2 regions of the Priestia sp. P5 genome follow, and region 1 is predicted to be linked to the other one. Evidence: riboswitches for the same ligand, from Rfam matches in the RefSeq annotation. Region 1 holds a riboswitch; the other holds the start of a gene.

Region 1 (5,356 bases):
CCTATCATAATAAGAATAAAAGAATGAATGAACCTATACTAGCATATTTTGATGAATTTAGCTTTACAAAAAACTCGTTGATTTATTTACAGAAAACAAAAAAGAGAAGAAAAATTCTTCTCTTTTTTGTCTATCGAATATAGCTTGATCCAAACGTTTTACCTAAAGAATCACTGTATAGGTCACTTGACTTTACAGTCCATTTCCCATCTTCTTTCACCATAAAAATTCGTAGGGGACGACTTCCTTCTTTCGTTTCTAACTCATTTACAATATCTTTGAATTTAGAAGCCGCAAACTCTTCAGAGTGTTCTGTATCGTAATCTTTCGTTTCATTTGTATATGCTCTCTTAAGCTGCGATACGTATGAATATAAGTCTGATAAATTAAGAGTCGTGTACTCCACTTCTACTACGGCTTTATTATTTGCATTCGCAATCACATTTGTTTTCACGCTTGCTTTTTCTTTCAAAACATCTTTATACATGTTAAAAAAATCTTTTTTTGCTTTGTCGGTTAAACTGTTAGAAAAAGCACCTTTTAATTCCTCATTAAACGCTTTTTTCTGTTCTTCTATGACAGCTGTTTTGTCTGCCGTTACATATTTATCATAGTCTACGTTTTCTTTATTTAAGTAAAGGACTTCTGTATAAACTTGCAGAGCTTTTTCTGGGTCTTGCAGCTTATTATAGCTTTTCGCGTATTTCTTCGTATCCAGTGTTAATGTCACTTCGTCAATTTCTTCATCATAATCAGATGATGTTGGCTGAAGCCCAATTTTGTACTTTTTATCTTTTTTGACTTCAAAGACAAACGTTAAATTTTTTTGCTTTCCAGCGCCAATCTTGTCAGATGCACTGCTTTCTAGTCCGAGCTCACGACTGTTCACTCCCGTTTTTGGAGACAATTGCTCATCTCCTTCGTATAAATACACACCGTCATAATCCGATAAAGATATACTGTTTTTGGATACATTTTTCACTTTCAAATCAACTTTCAACAGCCCTTTTTCTTCACTTGCAGCTCCTTCATCGCTATCTACTAAAATATAAGAAGCGCTGTCAATGGATGCTTCAATCGTCTTATTTTTAGCCGAAGTGGATCCTCCCGTTTCCTTAGAACTGTTGCAAGCCGCTAATACTAGCATAAGTACAAAAGCTAAAGCCAAAACATTCATTTTTTTCACAGCTGCCTAATCCCCTTTATTTTGTTTTTTTAGAACTTTATCCCAAATAAAGGTTCCCTCTGTATAAATACTTAAACCTTAAAATCTATATTTTTTACAATATTTTGATAAAAACTAAGTCTAAATTCTCTACTGACCTAAATAAAAAAACACGAGCATCAGCTCGTGTTTTTTTATTTAGATTTAAAATTTTCTTGATTGATTTGTTCAGCTTCTTTCATATATCGATTAGATTTGCCACTTTTAATTCCCCAGTAATAAAAAGCTAATGATACGCAAGCAATCACTAGCATATCCCATCCGAAAGGCAAAATATTTTTGCCTCCGAATTTTTCGCTTCCTATGTAGGAAATAAAAATCATGCACGCTAAATAGATAAGCATCCAAGCCCCGGTTAAAAATTCTTTTTTAAAGCCCACCCATTTATTTTTCGCTTGGTAATAAAAATAAACAGGCAGGCCAATTGCCATAATAAAGATCACTTCACCTGTAAGTGGCCACCTTGCCCAGTAAAGCGTCAAGGAAGCAAAAACGAAGCCGCATGGCGCAATAATTGATGCCCCTTTTAAATAAAATGGACGGTAAAAATGTGAACCCGTTTTTCTTAATGTTATCAGTGCTACAGGGCCCATAATATAAGAGATAAGCGTCGCTACTGAGATCACTTCTGCTAAGACACCCCATCCTCTAAATAAAAAGAGAAACAAAAAGCAAGCTGCTAAATTTAGCCACATAGCTGGGCGCGGGACATTGTAAAGTGGATGAAGCGTACCAAAGATCTTTGGCAAATATCCATTTTGCTGCATCCCGTATAACATTCTAGAAGTAGTTGCCGTATATGTAGCACCTGTGCCGGAAGGAGAAACAAATGCATCTGCGTATAACACAATTGTTAGCCAGTTAATTCCAAGCGCAATCGCTAAATCAGCAAAAGGAGAATTAAAATTCAAATGATTCCATCCATCAGCAATTGATGACGGACTTACTGCTCCGATAAAAACAATTTGCAATATAATGTATACAATTCCTGCAATAAAAATTGAACCAATTACAGCTATTGGAATCGATTTATTAGGTGATTTTGCTTCTCCTGCCATATTTACAGGACTTTGAAACCCATTAAATGCAAACACAATACCTGATGTTGCCACTGCCGTTAAAACACTGGCCCATCCGTAAGGTGCTACCCCATGCTCACTTGAAAAGTTTCCACTATGAAAACCAGCAAAAAATAAAGCCCCTGCCGTTAAACCAGGAATAATTAATTTAACAATCGTAATAAATGAGTTTGCTTTAGCAAAGAGATTTACCGTCCAATAGTTCACAAAAAAGTAAATGAATAATAACAGAGACGCAACTGCCAACCCCTTGGACGTTAAAATGCCATTGTCTACTAATTCATGAGTCCAGCGAGCCCATTTCCATGGCCAAGTACTCATATATTGTACAGATGCAATAGCCTCCACTGTTATCGTTGAAGCGATTGAAATCCAGTTAGCCCAAGCAGCCAAAAATCCAATAAATGATCCGTGTGAATACTGAGGATATTTAACCATCCCCCCTGCTTGTGGAAACATCGCACCCAGTTCAGCGTACGATAGGGCAATGGTCAAAATAACTACCATTCCAATCACCCATGAAAAAATAGCCGCGGGTCCTGCAATTTGAGCTGCTTTCCATGCTCCAAACAGCCATCCTGAACCGATAATCGAACCTATGCCTGTCATGGTTAAAGCAAATGTTCCCATCTTCCTTTGCATATTGCTCATCCAAATCTACTCCTCTTCCCTAGGAAAATAAAAAAAACACTTGCGAAATTTTCTCAAGTGTTTGCCCAGGCGCGCGGCTTATACGCTATATGCTCCCCCATGGTCATCCATGTTGCGCCAGTCACATATAGGAATATATTTTTTATCAGTATATAACATTCATTTCTATTACTCAATACACAAAAACGTTTACATTACTTTTATAAAGATAATAAATTATTCGTAAAATTCAGAATAAACCTTATAAAAATCTCTTTTTAATTACAAAAAGAACTAAAATCCTAACCTTTCTTGTTGTTTGATTCTTTTACTTCACGAGCAGATTACCTTCTAAAAGTTATACTAATATATAATATTCATTTACAGAATAAGAATTAACATCTATATATCCATAGAATTCTTGCACTGGACCCTTTACTTATATACAATATGAAGAAAAGATACTAAAGTGAATTGCCCACCTCTTAGCTACGCTTGAAGTGGGAGACTTCTTTTAGGAAAACGTTAAAACCTACATATCATGCACTTCGCAACAAATGAAGTACTTCGAGCAAACTTCTCTGTTTACGCAAGCAAAAAACAGGGAAAATTACGAAAAAAGATTGTTAGAGGGATGCTTATGAATTATGCAAATGTAAAAGTTCTTTATTTTGATGACGACGGAACCATTCCAAATCACCCTCGTCTTCCAGTTTTGTTGTATGAACACGTATTTATTAGTAAGAAAGAGAAAGTGGAGAGCATTTTTAATTCTCACAACTGGAAAAACAGCTGGGTAGGCGGCATACATGATTTTCACCATTACCACAGCAATTCCCATGAAGCACTAGGTGTAATTAGCGGATCTGCACGTTTAAAACTAGGTGGACATATGGGGGAAAATATCGTGGTGCATGCTGGCGATGTGCTCGTACTTCCTGCAGGAACAGGGCATATGCGTCTGCAGTCAACTGCTGATTTTAAAGTGGTTGGAGCTTATCCAGAGGGCATGGATTACAATTTACGAACAGGAAAACAAACTGATCGCCCTCACGTATTTGATGAAATTGCACAAGTACCTATTCCTACAACAGATCCTGTTTATGGCGACAAAGGACCATTGACAGAGTGGTGGAACTAGACAAGCACTTATTGTCTAGTTTTTTTATTTGCTCTGTTTTATTCTTTCCATGAATCTCTATTTGAACATATAAATTCTTTTCTTATGATGCAATAGCAATATACTTTATCTCAGCGAAATAACAAAAACTTCCCGGTCAAAACTAAATTTCTTCTTTTCCGTTCTCTTTTTGCTTCAAGAGCAACTTCGCTTAGATTATTCCCCTTTTTTTCTTTCATAATTATTTCAAATATACTCTCATCATAAGCTCTTTTTTGTTTTTCTAAAAAAATTTCCATAGATTATAACGAAATTTTCAAAAAACTTATTGCTTTACCATGTCAGACTTGCTATCATAGTGAACATTGTTAGATAAATTTTTAGTAGGAGGAGTAAAATTGAACAGAAAATTCATAATTTTTATTTTATTCATCATTCCATTTATTGCTCAATTCGCTTTTTTACCTTTTGTAAATAACATTCATCCAATTATTTTTGGATTACCTCTTTTGCATTTATGGTTATTTTTATGGGTCTTCTTAACGCCTGTGTGTACATTTATCATTTATCGTTTACAAAAATCTTGGGGGGACATTGAATAATGCAAGGAAATTTAACGGCACTTTTAATCACATCAGCAATTGTTCTTGTTGTTATCGCAATTGGCTTTATAGCGGGACGTGACAAATCATCTAGAAGCTCAGTTGAAGAGTGGGCTGTAGGTGGAAGACGTTTTGGAAGCCTGCTCGTCTGGCTTTTGGTAGGAGCAGATTTATATACTGCTTATACTTTTCTAGGTCTTACAAGTACAGCTTATCAGGGAGGAAGCATCGCATTTTTTGCCATTCCTTACTCTGTTTTGGCCTTTTTAATTTCATACTTTTTTCTTCCAAAGCTTTGGACTGTTGCTAAAAAGCATAAACTTACTACGCTTGCTGATTATGCCAGAGAACGTTTTAGCAGTAAATTTCTCTCCTCTTTAATTGCTATAGTAGGTGTATTGATGCTCATTCCATATATTGATCTTCAGCTTAGCGGTATTCAAGATACTCTTCGCGTTGCAGGAACTGGCTACATTAACGTAAAAGCTGTCGTTATTCTTTCATTCTTTCTTGTGGCTCTTTATACCTTTTTCAGCGGAATTAAAGGTCCCACATATACGGCAATTATTAAAGATATTTTAGTATGGGCGATTATGTTATTTATGGTTGTTTCTCTGCCAATTATGCATTTTGGAAGCTGGGGCAACATGATCGACAATGTTGCAAAGGATGCGCCTCAGCTATTAACGGTCCCAACACA
Region 2 (5,356 bases), on a different contig from region 1:
TTTTTTCATATAGTCAAATAGCTCTTTATTTTCTTTTTCCTCAGACTCATTGAGCTGTTCTGCTTCTGCTTCAATCCCTAAGTCACTGCTTGAAACAGATTTAAATTCTTTTTCTTCGTACGTCATTAACATTTTAATCGCAAATTCATCGATATCTTCTGTAAAATATAGAATTTCGTACCCTTTATCTGCAACCAATTCTGCTTGAGGAAGCTTTTCAATTCGGTCATACGATTCACCTGATGCATAATAGATATACTTTTGATCCTCAGGCATGCGCGATACATACTCATCTAGTGTTACGAGCTTTTTCTCTGTAGAAGAATAGAATAAAAGCAGGTCTTTTAATACGTCTTTGTTGCTGCCAAAGTCACTGTAAACGCCGTACTTCAGCTGGCGGCCAAATGATTCATAAAACTTCTCGTACTTTTCACGTTCGTTTTTAAGCAAGCTTTTTAATTCATTTTTGATTTTCTTGCCGATGTTTTTGGCAATCAGCTGAAGCTGGCGGTCTTGCTGCAAAATTTCACGTGAAATATTAAGAGATAAATCTTCAGAATCTACCATACCTTTTACAAAGCTAAAGTAATCTGGAAGAAGATCTGCACATTTATTCATAATTAAGACGCCGTTTGAATACAGTTCAAGCCCTTTTTCAAATTCTTTTGAGTAGTAATCAAACGGACTATTTTCTGGAATAAATAAAATGGCATTGTAGCGAATCGTTCCATCCACATTAATATGGAGGTGAGTGAGCGGTTTATCAAATCCGTAGCGCTTTTCTGAATAAAACTGCTCATAGTCTTCTGAAGTCAATTCATTTTTATTTTTCTTCCAGATCGGTACCATACTGTTGATAACTTGCTCTTCGGTATAATCTTCTAGCTCGTTATCAGAACCTTCTTTAGGACGTTTTTCCGTTATGTCCATTTTAATCGGGTAGCGGATAAAGTCTGAATACTTTTTAATGATCTCTTTTAAACGATACTCTTCTAGATACTCATCATATGTTTCATCTTCTGTATTTTCTTTAATTTTTAAAATGATTTGAGTTCCGACCGCTTCTTTTTCGCAAGGTTGGATTATATAGCCATCAGCACCAGTAGATTCCCATTTATATGCTTCATCGCTGCCTAACGCTTTACTAATCACTGTTACGACATCTGCCACCATAAACGCTGCGTAAAAACCAACGCCGAATTGGCCGATAATCGTGTGCCCGTCCTTTGTTTCATTTTCGTTTTTAAACGCAAGAGAACCGCTTCTCGCAATTGTGCCCAAGCTGCTTTCAAGCTCTTCTTGCGTCATGCCAATTCCAGTATCCGTAATGGTTAAGGTACGGTTAGTTTTATCTGGTGTTACTTTTATGTAATAGCTCTCTTTGTTAAAACGCAAGGAGTCGTCTGTTAAAGCTTTGTAATAAATTTTATCGATTGCATCGCTTGAATTTGACAGAAGTTCTCTCAAAAATACTTCTTTTTGAGAATAGATGGAATTAATCATCATCTCTAATAATCGCTTTGATTCGGCTTTGAATTCTTTTTTTGACATAAGAAGTTCTCCTTTCCAAATAGGGCTTATAAAACAATTAGCACTTGAGTGGATAGAGTGCTAATCACTCTTCTTATTTAACATGTATTAGGGTATTTGTCAATATATTAGGAGATTCACTAAAGAGATTAAAAATTAGACTGAAAAAAGCAAACTTTTAAAAAAAGGTTGAACGTTCTGAAAGAGTTTGCTAGAATATACTTAATTTCAAAGACTATATGTGACTGGCGAAACGCGGATAACCGTGAGGAAGCATATAGTGACGTAGCCGTTCGCCTGGGCAGAGGTAAGGGATTAATACATATCTCTTACCTCTTTCTGTTTAGGGGGAGAGGATATAGAAGTTACCAAACATGTAGGCTAAAAAACCAGACTTTTAAAAAAATTAAAAATGAAGTTCCTTTATCCAAGGGTAAAAACATGTAAAACTACGATGATAATCAGAGGAGAGTACAAAATGAGCACATTAACATTAGAAAAAGTACAAACAATCAAAACATTAAACAACATTGCACAAAAAGGTCTAAATGTTTTTAATCAAGAAGGTTATCAAATTGACAACGACAGCGAAAATCCAGATGCGATTGTCGTGCGTAGCTTTAACATGCACAGCATGGCATTTGACCAAAATTTAAAAGCTATTGCACGAGCTGGAGCAGGGGTTAATAATATACCGGTGGACGCTTGCACAGAGCAAGGTATCGTTGTATTTAATACGCCAGGAGCTAATGCAAATGCAGTAAAAGAAATGGTTTTAACTACAATTATGGCTTCTTCTCGTAACTTATTTGCTGGAGTTGAATGGACAAAAGGATTAGACGGCCAAGGTGATCAAATTCCTAAGTTAGTTGAAGCAGGTAAAAAACAGTTTGTTGGAAAAGAAATCAAAGGTAAAACATTAGGCGTTATTGGTTTAGGTGCAATTGGTGCTCTTGTAGCAAACGATGCGCTTGATTTAGATATGGACGTAATTGGTTTTGATCCATTCATTTCTGTTAATACAGCTTGGAATTTGTCTCGCAACGTACAGCGTGCAATGTCTCTAGAAGAACTATTTGCAGCATCTGACTATATTACGGTTCACGTTCCATTAACGGACGATACAAAAGGTGTTTTCAATAAAGAAACGTTTAGCATCATGAAACCAGATGTTCATATTTTGAACTTCTCACGCGGTGAGCTTGTAAACGAAGAAGATATGAAAGCTGCTCTTGAAAGTGGAAAAGTTGGTCGATATATTACAGATTTCCCAAATCAAAATGTCTTGAACATGAAAAATGTTGTGCCAATTCCTCATTTAGGGGCATCAACTCAAGAATCAGAAGAAAACTGTGCGGTAATGGCAGCACGTCAAGTGAAAAATTTCTTAGAAACAGGAAACGTTAAAAATTCAGTGAACTTCCCGAATGCATCTCTTCCTTACACTGGGAAAAAACGCGTAGCTGCTTTCCATCACAACGTACCGAATATGGTAGGACAACTTACGCAAGTATTCTCAAACTACAATTTAAACATCGCAGATATGGTGAACAGAAGCCGCGGTGAATATGCGTATACAATGATCGATATTGACAATCAAGTAAGTGACGAGATTGTGCCTGAGCTAGAAGAAAAAATTGGTCAAATTGAAGGAATTATTACAAGTCGTATTATCTAATTTGGTTACCCTCATATTTTAGTGTTTCAGCCCTAACTTAGAAAAGTTAGGGCTGTTTTTACATAGTGTTTATCTTCATATCATTTCCTTCATTCCCATAGCATATAGAAATACCTTTAAAGAGGTGAACGTTTTGTCAGGAGAACTGATCGGAATTATGATAGGCTCGCTCATCGCACTGGCAGGAACATTCATTACGTCTGTCGTAGCTATAGTGATGTCGAAAGAGCAATACAAGCAAGAGCTTCGCAAAGCATTTATCCAAAAGAAAGTTGATGCCTATACCCATGTGTGTCAAGTTATTCTAGCTATAAAAAACGATTTACTTACAAAAACTGTTTCTTCAGCCGGCTTAAACTGGACGGCTCAATCTATTAACAAACTAGCAGATGTGTGTATTACGGAAGGGCTATGGATCGATGAAGAAGACAGCAAAAAGCTGGAGGTTCTGCAGAAGCAGCTTTCAAAGTTTGTATTTGATGAAATAGAACTGTCTAGACATGATACCCTCACAGCCTGTTATGAAATTGTTGAATATTGCGAAAAAAAGGTGAGGATTCTTCATTTTATGACTACAAAAGAATAGGTGATTACTACTTTAAGAAGTGATAGTAGAAATATTAAAAAAGCATTGGAATATAAAATTACAAAACAATCCGTTTATATACCAGCAGCCGACGAGGACATTAGTAAGTGATGAAGACGGCAAATTTATCTTTCCAAACAACGGTTCATACGTTATTTTCCTAGTTTTTCCAGAGAATAAAGAAATTAAAGCTGAAATTGCATATGGATGGTTCGAGAAAAAACGCAAGAAGGACTGTTAACTGAATAGGTCTTAGCGATTGTATGAGCTATTTCATATTTAATACAGTTCTTAACAAACAGTAAGTGTTTATGAAAAGAACTTTGCAGCAGCATACAAAGTTCTTTTTTATAACTTGCGTTGTGGATATTACCAAAGAAAAACAAAGCAAGCAAAAGGATAATTCCAACTACACAAGCGATTTGAATAGTATTTAAGAATGTTGATGACTCAAGGGTTAAAATAATAATACATAAAACTAAGCCACCCAAGCTTTTTAAACTATTTACACAAGAAACCGAGATATCTAAAGATAAAGAAGTAGATCTCCACGAAGAGAACAATTTTAACGAAGTTTGTGATGATCATTTCATTATAGATGAGTATTAGAAACCCTGCAAAATTTAAAGAATTGATTTAGTATATCTGTATAACCAGTAATTGTACAAGGGTCGTAAAGGTATACTTTTACGGCCTATCAATATTGATGAATTGCTTTTCACATGAAACAATGTGAAAAAAATGGGCATCCTAGAAGCAAAAGGAGGGGATAGAATGAGTAAAGAACAAAACGATGAAACAAGTGAAGGGCTGAATCAGCTTTTTGAAATCATCAATGCAAAAGGCGACGAGGGCGAACTGAGAGAAATTGTAAGCAGGAGCAGTAAAAAGAATAACCATAAAAACCATGAGGAACAATCGTAAAAAGAAAATAAAAAACCTCTTCATGGAAATCATGAAGAGGTCAGATGAAATAGTATTGCAACCATTCCATTCTACAGAGTTTTAAAGTATTTTAAACTCTTGATACGACTGGTTTTATGGAACTGATGGGATTCGAACCCACGACCCCTTGTCTGCCAGACAAGTATTCTCCCACTGAACTACAGTCCCGATTATGTAGAGTCTTTATTGCGTGTTGACTCTACTATATTTTAATACGTATGCCGCGCGTTCGCAATAGTTATTTTCAGTGTTTTCTAATTTCTTCATATGAATATTAACTTCTAAAAAAATCATTTACTTCTTGTTTGTACGTATAAAAAAAACTTGGAATTTGGCTTGGTTCCAATCCTTTTGCAGCGTATTTGCTGATGGATTCGTAGTACCATTTCTGCTTTTCGAATCCTCTTTTAAAGCTATTCCAAATCGTATCTCCTTGCTGATCGTAGCTTTCTTTTAAAGACCGTAAATTATCTAATTTATCTGCTACAATTAAAGATTTCACTTCAAGAGAACCATTTTTCACAATTTGAATTGTATGCTGTTTACGTTCTTCCCAGCTTTTTGATTTGTTTTCTGTATGAGCTTCAACAATCTCCGCTACCTCTAAACCAAATCTT

The links. A riboswitch is a leader RNA that binds a small molecule or an ion and turns the genes downstream of it on or off. The one in region 1 is predicted to bind ZMP and ZTP.
Region 2: linked by a shared signal. The riboswitch ahead of MMB69_RS12645 (phosphoglycerate dehydrogenase) and the one ahead of MMB69_RS17880 (APC family permease) in region 1 are both predicted to bind ZMP and ZTP.

Annotation. Positions count from the first base shown of each region.
Region 1 covers NZ_JAKWFJ010000002.1:194,395-199,750, reverse strand. The annotation lists gene MMB69_RS17885 (DUF5105 domain-containing protein) at 131-1,177, opposite strand; gene MMB69_RS17880 (APC family permease) at 1,360-2,955, opposite strand; ZMP/ZTP riboswitch at 3,012-3,090, opposite strand; gene MMB69_RS17875 (cupin domain-containing protein) at 3,476-4,075, shown strand; gene MMB69_RS17870 (DUF3311 domain-containing protein) at 4,453-4,656, shown strand; gene MMB69_RS17865 (sodium:solute symporter family protein) at 4,656-5,356, shown strand, end outside.
Region 2 covers NZ_JAKWFJ010000001.1:2,339,458-2,344,813, reverse strand. The annotation lists gene htpG (molecular chaperone HtpG) at 1-1,551, opposite strand, end outside; ZMP/ZTP riboswitch at 1,762-1,840, shown strand; gene MMB69_RS12645 (phosphoglycerate dehydrogenase) at 2,009-3,208, shown strand; gene MMB69_RS12640 (hypothetical protein) at 3,342-3,794, shown strand; gene MMB69_RS12635 (DUF6143 family protein) at 3,814-4,035, shown strand; gene MMB69_RS12630 (hypothetical protein) at 4,569-4,718, shown strand; tRNA gene MMB69_RS12625 (tRNA-Ala) at 4,836-4,907, opposite strand; gene MMB69_RS12620 (HD domain-containing protein) at 5,014-5,356, opposite strand, start outside.